3 regions of the Thermostichus sp. MS-CIW-40 genome follow, and region 1 is predicted to be linked to each of the others. Evidence: riboswitches for the same ligand, from Rfam matches in the RefSeq annotation. Region 1 holds a riboswitch; each other region holds the start of a gene.

The links. Region 1 has a riboswitch for cobalamin ahead of ACVWXF_RS05460 (TonB-dependent receptor plug domain-containing protein). Riboswitches for the same ligand answer to the same signal wherever they lie in the genome.
Region 2: it holds a riboswitch for cobalamin, as region 1 does, so the genes downstream of both, ACVWXF_RS02900 (sirohydrochlorin chelatase) here and ACVWXF_RS05460 (TonB-dependent receptor plug domain-containing protein) in region 1, are expected to answer to the same signal.
Region 3: it holds a riboswitch for cobalamin, as region 1 does, so the genes downstream of both, metE (5-methyltetrahydropteroyltriglutamate--homocysteine S-methyltransferase) here and ACVWXF_RS05460 (TonB-dependent receptor plug domain-containing protein) in region 1, are expected to answer to the same signal.

The regions. Positions count from the first base shown of each region.
Region 1 is NZ_JBSSAC010000011.1:45,891-51,651, forward strand. It holds gene aroA (3-phosphoshikimate 1-carboxyvinyltransferase) at 1-1,202, opposite strand, end outside; gene rsmH (16S rRNA (cytosine(1402)-N(4))-methyltransferase RsmH) at 1,389-2,348, shown strand; gene ACVWXF_RS05455 (hypothetical protein) at 2,525-3,073, shown strand; cobalamin riboswitch at 3,682-3,833, shown strand; gene ACVWXF_RS05460 (TonB-dependent receptor plug domain-containing protein) at 3,876-5,761, shown strand, end outside.
Region 2 is NZ_JBSSAC010000005.1:29,121-34,881, reverse strand. It holds gene trpC (indole-3-glycerol phosphate synthase TrpC) at 1-665, shown strand, start outside; gene ACVWXF_RS02915 (DUF5340 domain-containing protein) at 729-968, shown strand; gene ACVWXF_RS02910 (cation transporter) at 1,028-1,222, shown strand; gene ACVWXF_RS02905 (heavy metal translocating P-type ATPase) at 1,335-3,650, shown strand; cobalamin riboswitch at 3,778-3,913, shown strand; gene ACVWXF_RS02900 (sirohydrochlorin chelatase) at 3,944-4,987, shown strand; gene ACVWXF_RS02895 (hypothetical protein) at 5,085-5,761, shown strand, end outside.
Region 3 is NZ_JBSSAC010000014.1:44,747-50,507, reverse strand. It holds gene ACVWXF_RS06445 (WecB/TagA/CpsF family glycosyltransferase) at 1-204, shown strand, start outside; gene ACVWXF_RS06440 (cell division ATP-binding protein FtsE) at 400-1,086, shown strand; gene metE (5-methyltetrahydropteroyltriglutamate--homocysteine S-methyltransferase) at 1,263-3,527, opposite strand; cobalamin riboswitch at 3,994-4,198, opposite strand; gene ACVWXF_RS06430 (ABC transporter substrate-binding protein) at 4,447-5,761, shown strand, end outside.

The sequences.
Region 1 (5,761 bases):
GCGATGCGGTGATCCTCGTGGCTGTCGACCTCGGCCCCGTGAAGAGGGATCCCTCCCTTGATTTCCAGGCCATCAGGATATTCAGTGACCTGGGCTCCCATGCGGCTCAGCTCTTGGGCTATGGCAGCCAGACGGTCGCTTTCTTTGACCCGCAGCTCTGCGGCATCGCGAATCACGGTGATCCCCTCGGCAAAGGCCGCCGCCACCGCCAAAACCGGGATCTCGTCGATCAGGGTGGGGATGAGATCGCCGGCGATGGTGCAGCCGCGCAAGCGGGCCGAACGCACCCGCAGATCTCCCAGGGGCTCACCGGCCATTTCCCGGCAGTTTTCAATTTGAATATCGGCCCCCATCTCCTGCAACACCCGTAGTGCACCGGTACGGGTGGGGTTGAGGCCCACATCCCGGAGCAGCAATTCGCTCTCGGGCACAATGGAGGCGGCCACCAGCCAAAAGGCTGCCGAGCTGATATCCCCCGGCACCTGAACTCTCTGGCCCACCAGGCGGGATCCGCCCACCACGGCCACGGTTTTTGTTTCCGGATCCACCTGAATGTTGGCCCCGAAGGCCCGCAACATCCGTTCCGAGTGGTCCCGAGAGAGAGCCGGCTCGGTGACTTGGGTGGTGCCTTCCGCCAGCAGACCCGCCAGCAAGAGGCAGGATTTCACCTGCGCTGAAGCCACCGGGGAGCGGTAGTGAATGCCCTTGAGGGATCCCCCTTGTACGGCCAAGGGTGCCAACGTCCCACCGGCCCGTCCCCAAATGCTGGCCCCCATCTGCCGCAGCGGTTCTACCACCCGCCCCATGGGCCGCGAGCGCAGGGATCGATCCCCGGTGACGGCAAAAAAGCGCCCGGCCTGGCCCGCCAGGATCCCCAGCATCAGGCGCAAGGTGGTGCCGGAGTTACCTGCATCCAACACGTCTGCCGGTTCTTGCAGCCGGCCCAGGCCAACTCCCCGAATGCGAACACACTCGCTGTTGAGCTCCGAAATATCTGCCCCCAGCGCCCGAAAACAGGCTGCCGTACTGCGGGGATCCTCTCCCAGCAACAGCCCTTGGATGGTGGTTTCTCCTTCGGCCAGGGATCCCAGCATCAGGGCGCGGTGGGAAATGGATTTGTCGCCGGGGATGCTCACTTGGCCGCGCAGGCCCTTGGCCGGCGAGAGGGTCAAGATATCAGTAGCAGAAGAGTGAGTCAACACAGCAACCCTGACGGCAGACTGGGCAAAAGCGGGAGCAGTCTCATCATACTCAGAGCGGGACTCACGCCCCAGAGATTTTGCCGGGGATCCCAAGACAGCCTGTCTTTTGACGGCCACCCCTCTTTTCCCAGAGGATCACCTTAACAACATGGATTCCTCGGTCGGGGCCTGGCCTCGGCCTTTTTTTTGCAGATACTGAACTTTGTAGCAGCAGAAATAGAACCCCCGCAGACCGTGCTTGGCGAGGTGTATCAACACGATTCCGTTTTGACCGAGGAGGTGATGGCCTACCTGCAACCCCAGGGGGGCGGCACTTTTCTGGATGTGACGTTGGGAGGGGGTGGGCACAGCTTGGCGCTGCTGCGGGGGGGAGCTGCCCGAGTGGTGGGGTTGGATCGGGATCCGGCGGCTCTACAGGCGGCGCAAGCGCGTTTTGCAGCAGAAGGGATCCCCGGCAGCCGCATCCAACTGTGGCACCTCAATTTTGCCGATTTCGATCTGCAGCAGCACGGCTTTCGGGATGAGCAGGGGCAGGGGATCCCCTTCGATGGCATCGTGGCCGACTTGGGGGTGAGTTCTCCGCAACTGGACTGTCCTGAGCGGGGATTTAGCTTTCGCGGGGAGGGGCCGCTGGACATGCGCATGGATCCCAGTGCCGCTCAGGAAACCGCTGCCGATTGGGTTAATCATCGCCCGGTCGAAGAGTTGATCGAGATTTTCACCCGTTACGGCGAAGAGCGATTTGCCCGCCGCATTGCCCATCACATCGAGCAGGCTCGTCCCCTCGCCACAACCACTCAGTTGGCCCAGGTGGTTTGGCAGGCGGTACCTCCGGCAGCTCGGCGAGGCCGCATTCACCCGGCCACTCGGGTCTTTCAGGCGTTGCGCATTGCCGTGAACCGAGAACTGGAGGCTTTAGAAACCTTGCTGGCCCAAGCCCCCACTTGGTTGAAACCCGGCGGCAGGTTGGCCGTGATCAGCTTCCATAGCCTTGAAGATCGCCTGGTGAAATGGGCCTTTCGCAGGGATCCCCGTTGGCAGGTGCTCACCCCCAAGCCCTTGTCCCCTTCCGAACTGGAACGGCAACGTAATCCACGGGCCCGCTCTGCCAAACTGCGAGTGGCTGCCCGCAGCAGTCAGATGTAGGTTTAGGTTGGTTCTCCCGCTCTCAAGAGATCGGCTACCGTGAAGCGGACGGCTAGCCCGCCGAGACCAGGAATCGGGAGAAGGGGGTTGCTGTTGGGGGGCGCGGGGAACTAGGGTGAAGCGGAACCGGCGGTCCCACACCGTCGGATTCCTTGGTGTGTGTGAGGTTAAGCCCTATGGTTAGCCAGCCTTTGAACGCAGGTCTTGATCGTCCCAAAAGCCCTCGTCGCCACAGACGGTCTTCTGCTCTGAGCCGACCCCTCTCCGGTACAGTTCAGGCCAGCCGCACCCAACCTTTGAATTTGAAGTTGAAATCAGCCCATCCTCGCAGCCAGCATCTTGCTTGGGCAGAACACCTAGCCTGGTGGAAGCAAATCTCCACAGGGATGGCTATCCTCTCCGGCGTTTCAGTGTTGAGCCTTTACAGTTGGACTGTGCATACCCAAAGCCGGTGGAGCCAGCGTTACCAGGTGTGGCAGCAGATGCAGCGCAACGAACGACAGTTTCTGCTGACTCAGGAATCCATCGCCAATTCTCTCCGGGAAATCGCCGACCGCTCCGAAATGGTGCCGCTGGTACCGGATCGGATGATCGAGGTGCCAATTGCCTCTCCCAGCCAAGTTAAACCGGATCCAGCCCACCAGGCAACGGCTTTGCCAGAAAGAGCGCTCCGCGCCGCTCACGCGACCGAAAAAGCCCCTCTTTTCTATCCGGTTGGGTACTAATTCATACGGATCCCGCCCATGACGGCTAGGCCAGCGTCCCCATCTTGCTTTCCCAAAAGCTGTGGGTCTTGTGAAGTCTCAGCGTATCTGATACATTTACGCTGAACACTGCTGAACATCACTGTTCAACTATGCAGCGATAGCATTCTGTTTGTTTCCAAACAGAATGGCGGTATCCCGCAAAGCTTTGAGTAGAATACCCAAAGCGCAGTTTCCGTGTCGTCTTACTACCAATTTTCTGCTTTGCTTTGGCTACCATGTTGGCAGACTCGAAAGTAAACAGAAAGATCAACTGGTAGTAATCCGTACTGAACATATTATACATTATTTTCAGTATAGTTGAGCTTATTATTGACTAGAGTCATGCTCTGTTCTCTAAAAGGCTAAGGGATCCTTGGGCCTCGCGATCTGGAGTAGCAGCGGGCTATCCTTCAACTGCTTACAAAGCAGTGAAGAAATCTGGCCTAAATGGGATGTGGCCCATCCGAAGCCCTGGGATTGCCGTTGGGATCCCGTTCACCCCTGGGGATGACATCCCCCCTGGCAGGATAGGAACTCCAGAGCAGGGGATGTATGATGCCTAGCACGGCTTTTTCGGAGCAATCGCAGAGAAAGCTGTACCGACAGGTTGTCCTGGGGATCAGCCAGGGCATGTAAAGGGGAAAGTCCGGTGCAAATCCGGCGCTGTGCCGCAACTGTGATGGGCTTGGGCTAGACCTATGCCCTCAGTCAGGATGCCCGCCTGCGGTTTTGGCTCGCATTTCTTCCGCGTCGCACGGAATCAGGAGCTTCAAGAAAGAAAATGAATCCCATTCTAGGTCTCAGCCTGGCGCTGGGGGGTCTTGTTTTGGGGATCCCAGCGTGGGCGCAGCCGGCAGCTTCCCCGCCCTCAGCTCAAGAGGTGTTGGAAACCGGCGTTAGCGCCGAGATTTTAAATCAACCCGTCACCACACCTTTTCGCCGTCCTGGTTTGCTGCGGGATTCTTCCCGCCCGGTTTACGTCATTACCCGCCAGCAAATTCGAGAGCAAGGGGCAAGAACGGTTCAGGAGGCCCTGCGCTACCTGCCCGGGATCCTCAGCGACGGCACGGCAGGAACCCAGTTGGGAGCCCTTAGCTCCCAGTTTATGCGGGGAGGACGAACGGCCCAGGTGTTGGTGCTCTTGGATGGCCGCCCCATTAACGACCTGGGCTTTTTTGGCGGGTTCGATCTGTCTCAGATCACTACAGATGTGGTCGAGCGTATTGAGATCTCTCCAGGTGGGGGCTCCACCTTATACGGCTCCGATGCCGTTGGCGGGGTCATCAACATCGTGACGCTGGATCCAAAGCCGGGATCCGAGACCGTGCTGGAAGCGGCTATCGGCAGCTACGGCCTCAACGAGCAAGGGATCCAGAACCGCGGCCAGGTGCAGGATCTGGGCTGGGTGGTCAGCTATCGCCGTCTGCAGAGCAACAACGACTTTCCTTTTGAAATTGGGCGTTTGGGCAAAGCCGGCAGGCGGGAAAACTCGGCGGTGGAGTACCACAACCTACAAGCCAAGCTCACCTGGCAATTGGCAGAAGGCCAAGTCCTAACCGGAAATGCCCTTTATCTCAACAAAGCGTTTCAGGTGCCTGGCAGCACCGAGTTTCCCTCCCCCGATGCAGTGCAAAACACCAACGACCTGCTGTTAGATCTCAGTTGGCTGTGGGATCAAGAGAGGGGATCCCTGCAAGCCAGGGTATTTTTTGACGACCTCAACTATCGCTTCAGCGCCCCACAAAGCCAGGGATCCCGGGATGAGATCCTGCGAACGGGGTGGGGATCCCAACTGCAATACACCTGGAAGGCTGCTGAAAACCTGGAGCTTACTCTAGGAGCAGACTACCGATCCATTTCAGCTCGCAACACCACCTTCTCCTTTGCCAGGGGATCCACCAACGTCAACTATGACAATACTGTGAATCAGGGGGCATTCTTCGCCCGCCTGGATTACAGGCCACAGCCCAACTTTTATCTCAACTTAGGCGTTCGCCAAGATTCGAGCAATCTGGTCAACGGTTCGGCCACCTCTCCTGCCGCAGGGATCCGCTGGGTTTTGGCAGAAGGCACCACCCTGAGGGCCAATTATGCCGGCAGCTTTCGCACCCCCTTGATCTCAAACTTATTCTTTCGTTTGCGGGGCTTTTTTGAAGTCGACGGCAACCCCAATTTGCGCCCGGAGCGGGGAGAGAGTTTTGACATTGGCCTGGATCAGGCTTTGGGAGATTTTGGCCTACTGCGCTTGACCTTTGCCCATAACCGCATCCGCGATGGCATTACCTTTGTCAGCACTGGCCCGCGCAGGGGAACCTACGAAAACATTGAGCTCGTGGAATACACGGGCTTGGAAGCAGCCCTGGATTTGCGATTGGGGGAAAACTGGACTCTTTTTGCCAACTACACCCTGAACGATCCCATCATCCGCTCGGCGCTGGATCCCAAAGCGGTTGGCAAACAGCTAGCCTTCGTGGGAGCAGACAGCTTCAACCTGGGCCTGAGCTACCGCGATGCAGAGGATCGGTATGCCTCAGTTTTCCTGCATCACATTGGCACTTTCTTTACCAACAACGCCAATACCCAATCTCTGCCCGGCTACACCAACCTGGCTCTGCGGGGAGGGATCCCGGTTGCAGAAAATCTCGCTCTCGAGGTGGGAGTCGATAA
Region 2 (5,761 bases), on a different contig from region 1:
TCTCTGTGATTGCCGAGGTCAAAAAAGCCTCCCCCAGCCGCGGCGTTCTCCGGGATCCCTTTGACCCGGTAGCCATTGCCCAGAGCTATGAAGCCGGTGGGGCCAGTTGCCTCTCGGTGCTCACAGATGAGCGGTTCTTTCAGGGCAGCGGCGAGTATCTGCGCCGGATCCGTCAGGCAGTAGGGATCCCCATCCTCTGCAAGGAGTTCATCCTCTACCCCTACCAAATCCTCTGGGCCCGCGCCTTGGGGGCGGATGCGGTGCTGCTGATTGCCGCCATTCTCTCGGATGCGGATTTGGGCTATTTTCTCAAGCTGGTTCGGCAATTGGGCATGGCAGCTCTGCTGGAGGTGCACACTTCCCAAGAGTTGCAGCGGGTGCTGCGTTTGCCCCAACTGCAAGACTCCAGGGGGCAGGTGCTCATTGGCATCAACAATCGCGATCTGAGAACCTTTACGGTGGACTTAAACACAACGCGCGACCTGTTGGCCGCCCACTCGGATCTCCTCGGCGATCTGCCTGTGGTCAGCGAGTCCGGCATCCATACCCCCGCCGATCTGCAGCAGTTGCGGGCCTGGGGGGTGCGCTCTGTGCTGGTGGGGGAAGCGCTGGTGACCCAGCCGGATCCCGGCCAAGCTGTGCGCCACCTGTTGTCATCTCAGTGAATGAAAACCATTTATCAATGGATCTCTGCGAGAACAATTGATCTCTAAGGATTGCTTGGATCGATGAAACGTATTCCTGTGCCGGCTCATATCCACTACGAATTTCTGCTGCGGGTGTTGGAGCGGCAAACCTTTCCGGCAGTAGAGGAACAGGATTTTGGCAACCGAGGCCGCACGCAAGAGCTGATCAACTCCCTGCGCAAAGCCCTCACCCAACAGGTGCAACTGGAGGAAGAGTGGCGACAGCGGGGCTATCAGGTGGACTACCGCTGGAATATGGACGAGCCTCAGCCTCCCTCTTGACCTTCCAGCCCACTGTAAGGTTTAGCATCCTTTCAGTGGCATTGGGGGGGTTTTCCAAGATGCAGGTTGTTTTGACGGTGCCCAAGCTGGCCTGTGGGGCCTGTATAGACACCATTGCGCAAGCGGTGCGGCAACTGGATCCCCAGGCGCAGGTGGAAGGGGATCCCAAAACCAAACAGGTGCGGATTACTTCTGGGCGGTCTGTGAGCGATTTGCGGCAGGCCCTCACCCAGGTGGGATATCCCCCGGCCTAGTCAATTTTGGGCCGGGAACGGTCGGGCGTCTGTTTTGAATTCCTGTACAGATGGCTGCCTTCGCCCTGCCCAGGGTGGAGAGTAGCTGTCGTTTCATCAACAAGGTGTTGCCATGTCTGCCCATAAAGGGTCATCGGCTGCACTATCGGCCTCTGCGCCTTCTCCTGAGGGCACTTGGCAGTTGGCCCTGCAAGGGATGAGCTGTGCTTCCTGCGCCCGCAGCATCGAACAGGCCCTCGCTCAGGTGCAGGGAGTATCCTCCGGATCCGTGAATTTTGCCAGCGAGCAGGCCACCGTTAAAGGGGATCCCAGGCTGGTGGATCCGCAGGCGTTGATTCGGGCGGTGGAGCGGGTGGGGTATCGGGCGCGCCTCATCCAAGAGGATTGGCAACTGGACGATCCGACAGACCCAGAGCGGATCGCCCAACGGGCCGCAGAACGGGAATTGAAGCTGAAGGTGGCGATGGGGGTGGGCATCAGCACGGTGCTGGTGATCGGATCCCTGCCGATGATGCTGGGGATGGACATCCCGGGCTTTCCCATGTGGCTGCACAATCCTGGGTTGCAGTTGCTGCTGACGGCTCCGGTGCAGTTTTGGGTGGGCAAGCATTTTTATCGAGGCGCTTGGGCCGCTTGGCAACGGCGCTCGGCGGATATGAACACGCTGGTGGCCTTAGGGACGAGCGCGGCTTTCTTCTATTCCATTTTCCCAACGGTTTTCCCCGACTCTTTCCATCGGCAGGGACTGCATCCCGATGTGTATTACGAAGTGTCGGCGGTGGTCACCACCTTGATCCTGGTGGGTAAGTGGATGGAGCAACGGGCTAAGGGGCAAACCTCCGAAGCCATTCGCAAGCTGATCGGGCTGCAACCGAAAACGGCAAGGGTAATTCGCCATGGGGTGGAGCAGGATGTCCCCATTCGGGAGGTGCAGGTGGGGGATTGGATCCGGGTGCGCCCCGGAGAGAAGGTGCCGGTGGATGGGGTCATTCTAGAGGGATCCTCCAGCCTCGACGAGTCCATGGTGACCGGCGAGAGCCTGCCTGTACTCAAGTCGGCGGGGGATGAGGTGATTGGGGCAACGCTGAATCAGACGGGCAGCTTTGTGATGGAGGCGCGGCGGGTGGGCAAAGACACGGTTCTGGCCCAGATCGTGCGCCTGGTGCAGGAAGCCCAGGGATCCAAAGCCCCAATTCAACAGGTGGCGGATCGGGTGACTGCCTGGTTTGTGCCGGCAGTGATCGGGGTGGCAGTTCTAACTTTCGTGCTCTGGTGGGTGTTGGCGGACAACCTGACGCTGGCCTTGGTGAACACGATTGGGGTGCTGATCATCGCCTGCCCTTGTGCGCTGGGGTTGGCAACCCCCACCTCGATCCTGGTGGCCACGGGACGAGGGGCAGAATTGGGGATCCTGGTGAAAAGTGCCGACAGCCTGGAATTGGCCCACCACTTGCGCACGGTGGTCTTGGACAAAACCGGCACCCTGACTGAAGGTCGTCCCACTGTCACCGATATTTGGGCCCACGGCTCCTCTCCCCTGGCGGTGTTGCGCCTGGCAGCGGCGGTGGAGCGGCACTCGGAACATCCTTTGGCCCAGGCGGTGGTGCAGAAAGCCGAAGCGGAAAAAATTGCCATCCCTCCTGCCCAGCATTTTCAGGCAAGGATAGGCAGTGGGGCAGAAGCCTGGGTGGAAGACCAGTGGATCCGCATCGGTCGGCTGAGCTGGCTACAGGAGATGGGGATCCCTTGGGATCCCTCTTGGTCAGAGCGGGTTCAGAATTGGGAAAGCCAGGGCAAAACGGTGATTGGCGTAGCGCAATCCCAGAGTCTGGTGGGGCTGTTGGCCATTGCCGATCCGCTCAAACCCACCTCTCCTGAGGCAGTGCAACACCTGCAACAGATGGGCCTAGAGGTGATCCTGCTGACCGGGGATAACCCCACCACGGCCCAAGCGGTTGCTCGGCAAGCAGGCATTCAGCGGGTAATTGCCCAAGTCCGTCCGGATCAGAAGGCAGCTTACATACGCAGCCTAAGACAACCGCGACGGCGGGTGGCGATGGTGGGAGATGGCATTAACGATGCTCCGGCTCTGGCAGAAGCCGATGTGGGGATCGCCATTGGTACAGGTACGGATGTGGCGATGGCCGCCAGCGATATTACCCTCATGTCGGGGGATCTGCGGGGAGTCGCCACTGCCATTCAACTCAGCCGGGCCACCCTCAACAACATCCGCCAGAACCTCTTCTTCGCCTTTATCTACAATACGCTGGGGATCCCGATTGCCGCTGGGGCGCTCTATCCCTTTACAGGCTGGTTGCTCAACCCTATGCTGGCGGGGGCAGCCATGGCCCTGAGTTCCATTTCGGTGGTCGCCAATGCCCTGCGCCTGCGACACTTTCAGCCCCCCAGACCAGCGGGCCGGCGTTAGGCCCTCTCCCAGGGGCAAGGGGGATTAGCGCGGCAACAGTTTTGCTGCCCTTTGAGCATGAGTCTGCCGTACCGCTCATGCCTCAGGGCTATCTTCTGGCAGACAAGAACATCCCCCCCGGGAGCTTGGTGAATGGCAAGAGGCAAGCTAACCTAAAAGGCTCAGGCAGACTGGGGAAAGCGCGGTGCAAGTCCGCCACTGTGACGCAACTGTGATGGGATCCCTCCCTCAGCCAGAACACCCACCTGCCGTTGTCCTGTACCCCTTGCGATTCACAAGGAACGGAGTTTTTTGTGTTGAATACCCTCAGTGTTTCCCCTCCCCTTTCGGTTGGGCAGCTTGCTTCTCCTTCATTGCCCCTATTGCTTATCGGCCACGGATCCCGCGACCCTGAAGGGCGGCAAGCCTTTCTGGAGTTGGCCCAAGTCTACCAATCCCTCACTCCCCATCGACCGGTGATCCCTTGTTTTCTGGAGCTGACCCAGCCAACCATTGCCCAGGGGGTAGAGCAGTGCTTGGCCCAAGGGTGGCAAGAGATTGTGGTCCTGCCGCTGCTGTTGTTTGGGGCCCGCCACAACAAGTTCGATGTGACGATGGAATTGGATCGCCTGCAGGCCCTCTATCCCCAGTTGCGCATTCGTTACGGTGGGCCGCTGGGGATCCGCATCGAGATCCTGCAACTGCTGCGAGACCGATTGGCCGCTTTGATGGCCGCCCAACCGCGGCGGATCCCAGAGGCAGAAACCGTGCTCCTATTTGTGGGTCGCGGCTCCAGCGATCCTGAGGCCAATGCCGAAGCCTGTAAACTGGCTCGGCTGCTTTGGGAAGGATCCGGGTTTGCCGCTGTGGAGACCTGCTTTATCGGCATTACCCATCCCCGCCTGCCTGTGGGGTTGGAGCGGGCCTCGTCCTGGCAGCCGCGCCGGGTGATCGTGCTGCCCTACTTTCTGTTTACGGGGGTGTTGGTGAAAAAAATCGAGGCGGCAGTGGAACAACAACGACAACGACAGTCGGAAATCGACTGGCTCATGCTGCCGGAATTGGGCCTTGTGGACACGGTGCTGCACAGCCTGCAGCAACTGGAGCAGGAAGCCCTACAGGGCCAAACCCAAATGAACTGCCACCTGTGCAAGTTTCGCCTGGCCGTGAGCGCAGAGGTCAGAGCTGGGCATACCCATCACCATCCTCACGAGCATCATCACCACCATCACGGGCACGGATCCCATCACCATCCTCATTCTCACCATCACCCTCAGCACGGCCACACCCACGCAGCGGCTGGGGATCCCTGGGCCCAATTAGAGGGCTACCACCAACGGGCTTGGCAGGTGCCCTGAGAGGGAAACAGAGGCTGCTGGCGGGATAAACTGAGTGCAGACAGGCAATTTTTGAACCTGGTTTTCCCGCTCCAGCGGTTGTGATGACGAAAAAACGATGATGCTCTCCCGCTCCTCTTGGGTTTCAGGTGCCGCTGCCGCGGGGAGCGGGATCTTTGTTTTCGCCCTGGTGGTGGGGCTGCTGGATCAGATCCTGCCCACCCTGCCCAAGGTTTCCCTCTCCCTGGCCGGGATCCCTGGGATCCTGGCTGCCGCTGGGGCCTCCTATGGGGCCTGGCGGGTGGTTCAGATGGGTCTGCAATCGGCTTCCTGGACTGATTTTCGGGCCTCGCTGGTAGCGGCTCTGTCTCCCTTTGATCCCGCCGATCATGGCGGCAACCCTCGGCAACCCGAGGAGGATTCTCTCCCTTTGCAGTCGGTTGACGAGGATCCTCAAACCCAGATCCGCGATCGACAAATTCTTGATCAAGCTGAGCAGCAGACGGAAACTGAAACCGAAGTAAGCGAACACACTCAAGTAAGACTGCAGGGCGAGCAGCACCAGGATCAAGCCTCGCAGGCCAAGGCCCAACAGTTGCAGCCCCTACAAGAATTGTCATCACCTTCTTCCCCAAGCCCTGAGTCGGCAAAACCCACACCAGAGCCAGAGCTCAACCAAAAACTTCGCCAACTCCAGATGCAGGTCGCCACTCTGAAAATAGAACTGGAACTCCAAGAAATCCAACTGCAGCAGTTGGAGGTGAGGCGGACTCGGCTTCAGCAGCAGAAGCAGAA
Region 3 (5,761 bases), on a different contig from region 1:
CCCCAAGCCATCTGGATGGGGGTGGGGGGCAGCTTGGACATTTGGGCCGGCCAAAAACGGCGAGCGCCCCGTTGGTGGCGTGACCATCACCTGGAATGGTTGTATCGTCTCTATCAGGAACCCTGGCGCTGGCGACGCATGTTAGCTCTGCCCAGCTTTGTCTGGCGAGTGCTGTGGGATCCCCCTTCTCGTTTGCGCTCCTAGTCTGCCGGCGCTCCCTCGTTCTTCTCTCTGTAGGCGCTTGCCATGATGATCGGTCAGCACATCGGCTATCCTCCTCGCTTACACCGTTGGGCCGGTACGGCTCCGACTCCTCATCTCCCTGCCCCGGCCAATCCAGAGGCCACCCTGGGCTTTTACAGCAGCACCCAATCCGGATCCCTGGAAACCCCGGCCAGCATGGTGTCCTTGCGGGGCGTGAGCAAAGTCTTTCCCAACGGCAACTTAATTTTTCAGGATGTGAACTTGGAGGTGCGCCGCGGCGAGTTTGTGTTCGTAACTGGGGTCTCCGGGGCGGGCAAGTCCACCCTGCTGCGGCTACTCTACGGGGCGGAACAGGCCACCGAGGGCACGGTCATCGTCGATCAAGTCTGTCTCTTTTCTTCTGAAGGGCGGCGGCGACCCTACCGCATCCCACCGCGTCCGCTGGCCATGTTGCGGCGGCGCTTGGGGGTGGTTTTCCAAGATTATCGCCTTCTGGCCAACCGCACCCTGGCAGAAAATGTGGCCTTCGTGCTGCGCGCCCAAGGGCTGTCCCCCGCAGAAATCCGCCGTCGCATCGGGCCGACCCTAAAGATGGTGGGGCTGACCGAAAAGCGAGATCACTTTCCCCATGAGCTTTCGGGGGGGGAACAGCAGCGCCTTAGCCTGGCCCGGGCCATTGTCAACATGCCGGTGCTGCTGCTGGCGGACGAGCCAACAGGAAACCTAGATCCGGAAAACTCGCTCTTGGTTCTCCAGATTTTGGAGCGGCTCAATTCCTTTGGGGTGACCGTCATCATGACCAGCCATGACCCCTATCTGGTGGAGCGGGCCGGCCACCGGGTGGTGCGCATGGAGGGAGGGCGCCTGTATGATCTGCGCTGAGGGCTGCCGGGATCCCTACTTTGCTCTTCACAAGCTTTTTGAGATCCCGGAGAGCAGCTTTGCCGGTTGCATCAGCAGACCGTAGGCCCTAAGCCAGCCGCATCAGCACAACAGCGGCACCGCCCGCGGCGACTTGTCAAGCCAGCCCGACCAGTTACATCAGCGGGTCGTGGGCCTTACTCGCGCAGACCCTCAGGTTGGGTTTCCAGAAGCTCCTCCCCTAGCTGATGAGCGGCAGCCACCATATTTTTCAGTGCGGGGATCACCTCCTCCCAGCGGCGGGTCTTGAGGCCACAATCGGGATTAACCCAAGTTTGCTCCACAGGCAAGTGGGCCAGTCCTGTGCGCAGCTGCTGCAGGATTTGCTCAACGCTCGGCACCGCAGGGCTGTGGACATCGTAAACGCCGTTGCCCACCTGGTGACGATACCCAGCCTGGGCAATTTGCAGCAGGGTTTTGTTGTTGCTGCGGCTGTTTTCAATGGAAAGCACGTCGGCATCCAGCCGCTCAATGTGCTCGATGATGTCCCCAAACTCTGAGTAGCACATGTGGGTGTGAATCTGGGTTTCCGGCTTGGCCCCGCCGGTAGCTAGGCGAAAGGCATCCACTGCCCAGCTGAGGTATTCTGGCCAGCGTTCTTTTTTCAGAGGTAGCCCCTCCCGCAGTGCCGGCTCATCCACTTGCACCATCACCGCTCCAGCCGCTTCCAGATCTGCCACTTCGGCTCTCAAGGCCAGGGCAATCTGCAAAGCCTGCTCCCGCCGGGGAATATCAACACGGGGAAAGGACCAGTTGAGCATAGTCACTGGCCCCGTGAGCATGCCTTTCACCGGCTTTTGGGTGTGGGACTGGGCTACTTGGAATTCCCGCACTGTCATGGGTTGGGGGCGAACCACGTCGCCGTAGAGAATGGGAGGGCGCACGCAGCGGCTGCCGTAACTCTGCACCCAGCCGTGTTCAGTGAAGGCAAAGCCTTCCAGCTTCTGGGCAAAGTACTCCACCATGTCGGTGCGCTCAAATTCCCCATGCACCAACACATCCAGGCCAATCTCTTCTTGAATGCGGATGCACTTGGCAATCTCAGCGTCAATGGCTGCTTCGTACTCCGCCTGCGAAACCTCCCCTCTTTTGTACTTAGCTCGCCACTGCCGCACCTCTGGAGTTTGGGGGAAGGAGCCAATGGTGGTGGTGGGCAAAGGTGGTAGCTGAACCTGCCGACTTAGGCGCTGCTCGTAGGGCAGGAATCGCTCGAAGTCCTGGGGCTTGAGGTTGGCCAAAGCCTGGCGCACTTGGGGGTTGGGGGGGCTAAACTGCGCAAAGCTCTGCCATTGCTGCTGGATTTCCGCCTGCTGGGCAGCAGTGTCTTCGCCGTTGAGGGCTCGCGCCAGGAGAGCTACTTCGGCCAGCTTCTGTTCGGCAAAGCTGAGGACATTTCTGAGGGGTTCCGGCAACTGGGCTTCCAGAGCAGCGTCGTGGGGCACAAATTGCAACGAAGCGGAAGGCTGCACCCGTAGGTTGGGAGCTACCCCCTGCAGCTCCCGCAGGCTGGCCAAGACGGTCTCAGGCTGAACCTTCCAGACATTCCGAGCGTCCACTACGCCAGCACCTAGGATCCGGTCAGCCGGAAAGCCATAGGTTCTTACCAGATCCAGGGTGTGGCCACGGGTAAAGTCAAGGCTAATGCCGGCCACCGGCAGTTGCACCACCCAGGGGTAAGTCTCCCCCAGGTCATCGAAGTAGGTGACCAAGTGGACAGGGATCCCGGCGGTTGCCAACTGGCGGTAGCTCATTTCCACAGCTTCCCGCAGGCCACTTCCCTGGCTGGTAACCAAAATGGGATCGTGAATCTGGACTTCTGGGATCCCCAGCTGTTTTAACTCCTGGAGGAGATCCCGGTACAGAGGAAGGAGCTTTTCCAAGTCCGCCCGCAGATCCCCAGATCGCTGGCTAAGGCAGAGCAAAGTCACTGGACTGAGGACAACGGGGCTGGTGCGCTCCCCTAGGATCCCTTGGGCCCGCCGAACTCTTTCCAAAAAATCCCCAAAGTTAGGACTGGGATCGGCTTCCGGCTCAATTTCGGGTACCAAGTAGTGGTAGTTGGTGTCAAACCACTTGGTCATTTCCAAAGCCGGCAGGCCCTCCCGCCCCCGCGCCATGGCAAAGTAGCGGTCTAAACCCGACAGATCTCGGAACCGAGAGGGGATCAGCCCCAGCCAGGTGGCCCAGTCCAGTACATGGTCGTAGAGAGTCTGATCCCCTACCGCAATGTGATCAATCCCAGCTTGTAGCTGAGTCTGCCAGGCTTGAGTCTCCAAATCCCAAAAGGTAGCCAGCAGAGCCTCTGACCCTAGGGCACCACTCCAAAAGCCTTCCAAAGCTTTTTTGAGCTCGCGGCGCTTGCCCATGCGGGCATACCCCAATGTCATGGTTTGTGCAGTCATGTTGTGTGCCATCCCAAATACTGAGTTTTCTAATTTTCCTGCGTTCAATTCGCCCTCAACTGGGATCCCGCCCGCCAAGGAAGAAACCGGCTGTTCCTCTCTTGCCTCTGGAACCCCAACAAAACACTGCCTTTTGCGCAAAAAAGATACTCAACGCAGCCAGCGATCGCAGTGGCTACTTGCCAGCCACCAATTGAAGTCAGGAAGCCTGACATCTCACTCTTTCCTTCGCGTAGGCGGGCTGTAGATCTTGATAGATCTTGATAGATCTTGGTGCAACAGCACCCAAAATTTACTCTCTCCCGGCCAACTGGCTCAGAGTCTTGCTTGGGTTCTTGGACTTATTTCTACTGCTGAGGAGTACCGAAAGCTTGTGGGAGCAACGCCGGGAAAATGCTCAGGATAACGAAAGCAGAAACGAGCTAAAGCCAAGACAGTTACCATCTGTACCTCGCAGATGTTGTGAAGTTTAGAAAAACCATCGGCGGGCATTCTGACTGACACGGTTTTGGGGGACAAGACCTGGATCGGCAGCGAATGACTCTAGAGATTTGCTGCAGGACTTCTCCTAAACCGGATCACAGCTGCGGGACAGCGGCAGATTCTCACTGCTCTTTCCCCGTTTCCTCTGGCGGCTGATCCCCGTCAGAACCGATAGCTGAGCTACATCGTATCACGGAGTTCAGAGACGGGAGTAGAGTGCTTCAATCATCACCAAGCCAGCAGCCTTTGGAGCTACCAGACCTCACCTTTCACCCAGCGGTCTTGCAGGAAGTCATCGGAATCCTCTAAGCATCCTCCCCCCCTGCATTGCTCTCAAGATAAGGCAGTGGTAGCTTAGCTGCCATAAGTCTTGTCCAGGAGGCAAGGGGGTTTGCTCCTTTTTGCTTTGCTGAAAAAGCGACAGATCGGGGTTTCTATGGCATCAAGCTTAAAAGTAACTGTGTGGTCTGTGGGCCTCTTCTTGCTGAGCCAGATGTGGGCTGGATGCGCTCAGAATGCTGCTGAGCGGACAGCTTTCGATCCAAAGCTAGCAGGATCCAGCGATCAAATCGTGCTGGCCATTGGAGGGGAAAGGGAAGAAGGATTTGATCCCACCCTGGGCTGGGGACGTTACGGTTCGCCTTTGTTCCAAAGCACTCTGCTGCGGCGGGACGAGAACCTTGAGATTGTAAACGACCTGGCGACTGGCTACACTGTCAGCCAAGATGGCCTAACCTGGACGGTAACCCTACGAAAGGATGCAGTCTTCTCCGATGGAAAACCTGTCACAGCAGCGGACGTGGCTTACACCTTTAACCAAGCAGCTCGGAGTGGTGGTCTGGTCGACCTAACCGCCCTAAAGGAAGCAGTAGCTATCGACACTCATACGGTGGAGCTGCGGCTGCAAAAACCCCAAAGTACTTTTGTCAACCGCCTCATCACCTTGGGTATCGTGCCTCAACATGCCCACGGGCCTGATTATGCTCGCAAACCCATTGGCTCTGGCCCCTACCGACTGGTGCAGTGGGATGAGGGGCAACAACTGATTGTGGAGGCAAATCCCTTATATTACGGCCAGACTCCTGGCATTCGGCGGCTGGTTTTCCTTTTCCTGGAGGAGGATGCAGCCTTTGCAGCAGCCCGAGCCGGACAGGTACACGTGGTTAGCGTGCCTCAGTCTTTGGCTAAGCAAACTGTTAAGGGCATGAAGCTTCACGCCATTCCCAGTGTGGATAACCGAGGGCTGATGTTCCCCTTTCCCCCTAAAACCGGTGCGACAACCCCAAAGGGATACCCCATCGGCAACGATGTGACTTCTGACTTGGCGATTCGCAAGGCGGTCAACTTCGCCATTGACCGACAGGCGCTGGTGGATGGAGTCCTAGAAGGCTACGGATCCCCTGCCTATGGCCCAGTCAGCGGTTTGCCCTGGGAAGAGCCGACCGCCAAGATTGAGGACAACAATCCAGACCTGGCCCGTCAGATTCTAGCTGAGGGAGGCTGGAGCGATAAAGATGGGGATGGGGTAGTGGAAAAAAACGGGCTGCGGGCTGAGTTCACCGTGCTCTACCCGGCCAACGACAGTATTCGCCAAGCCCTGGCCCTAGCTGTTGCAGAAATGCTGCGGCCTGTGGGCATCCGAGTCAATGTCGAGGGCAAAAGTTGGGATGACATCACTCCGCTCATGCACAGCAACGTGGTGCTGTTTGGCTGGGGCAGCCATGACCCAACTGAGGTGTACAACCTCTACC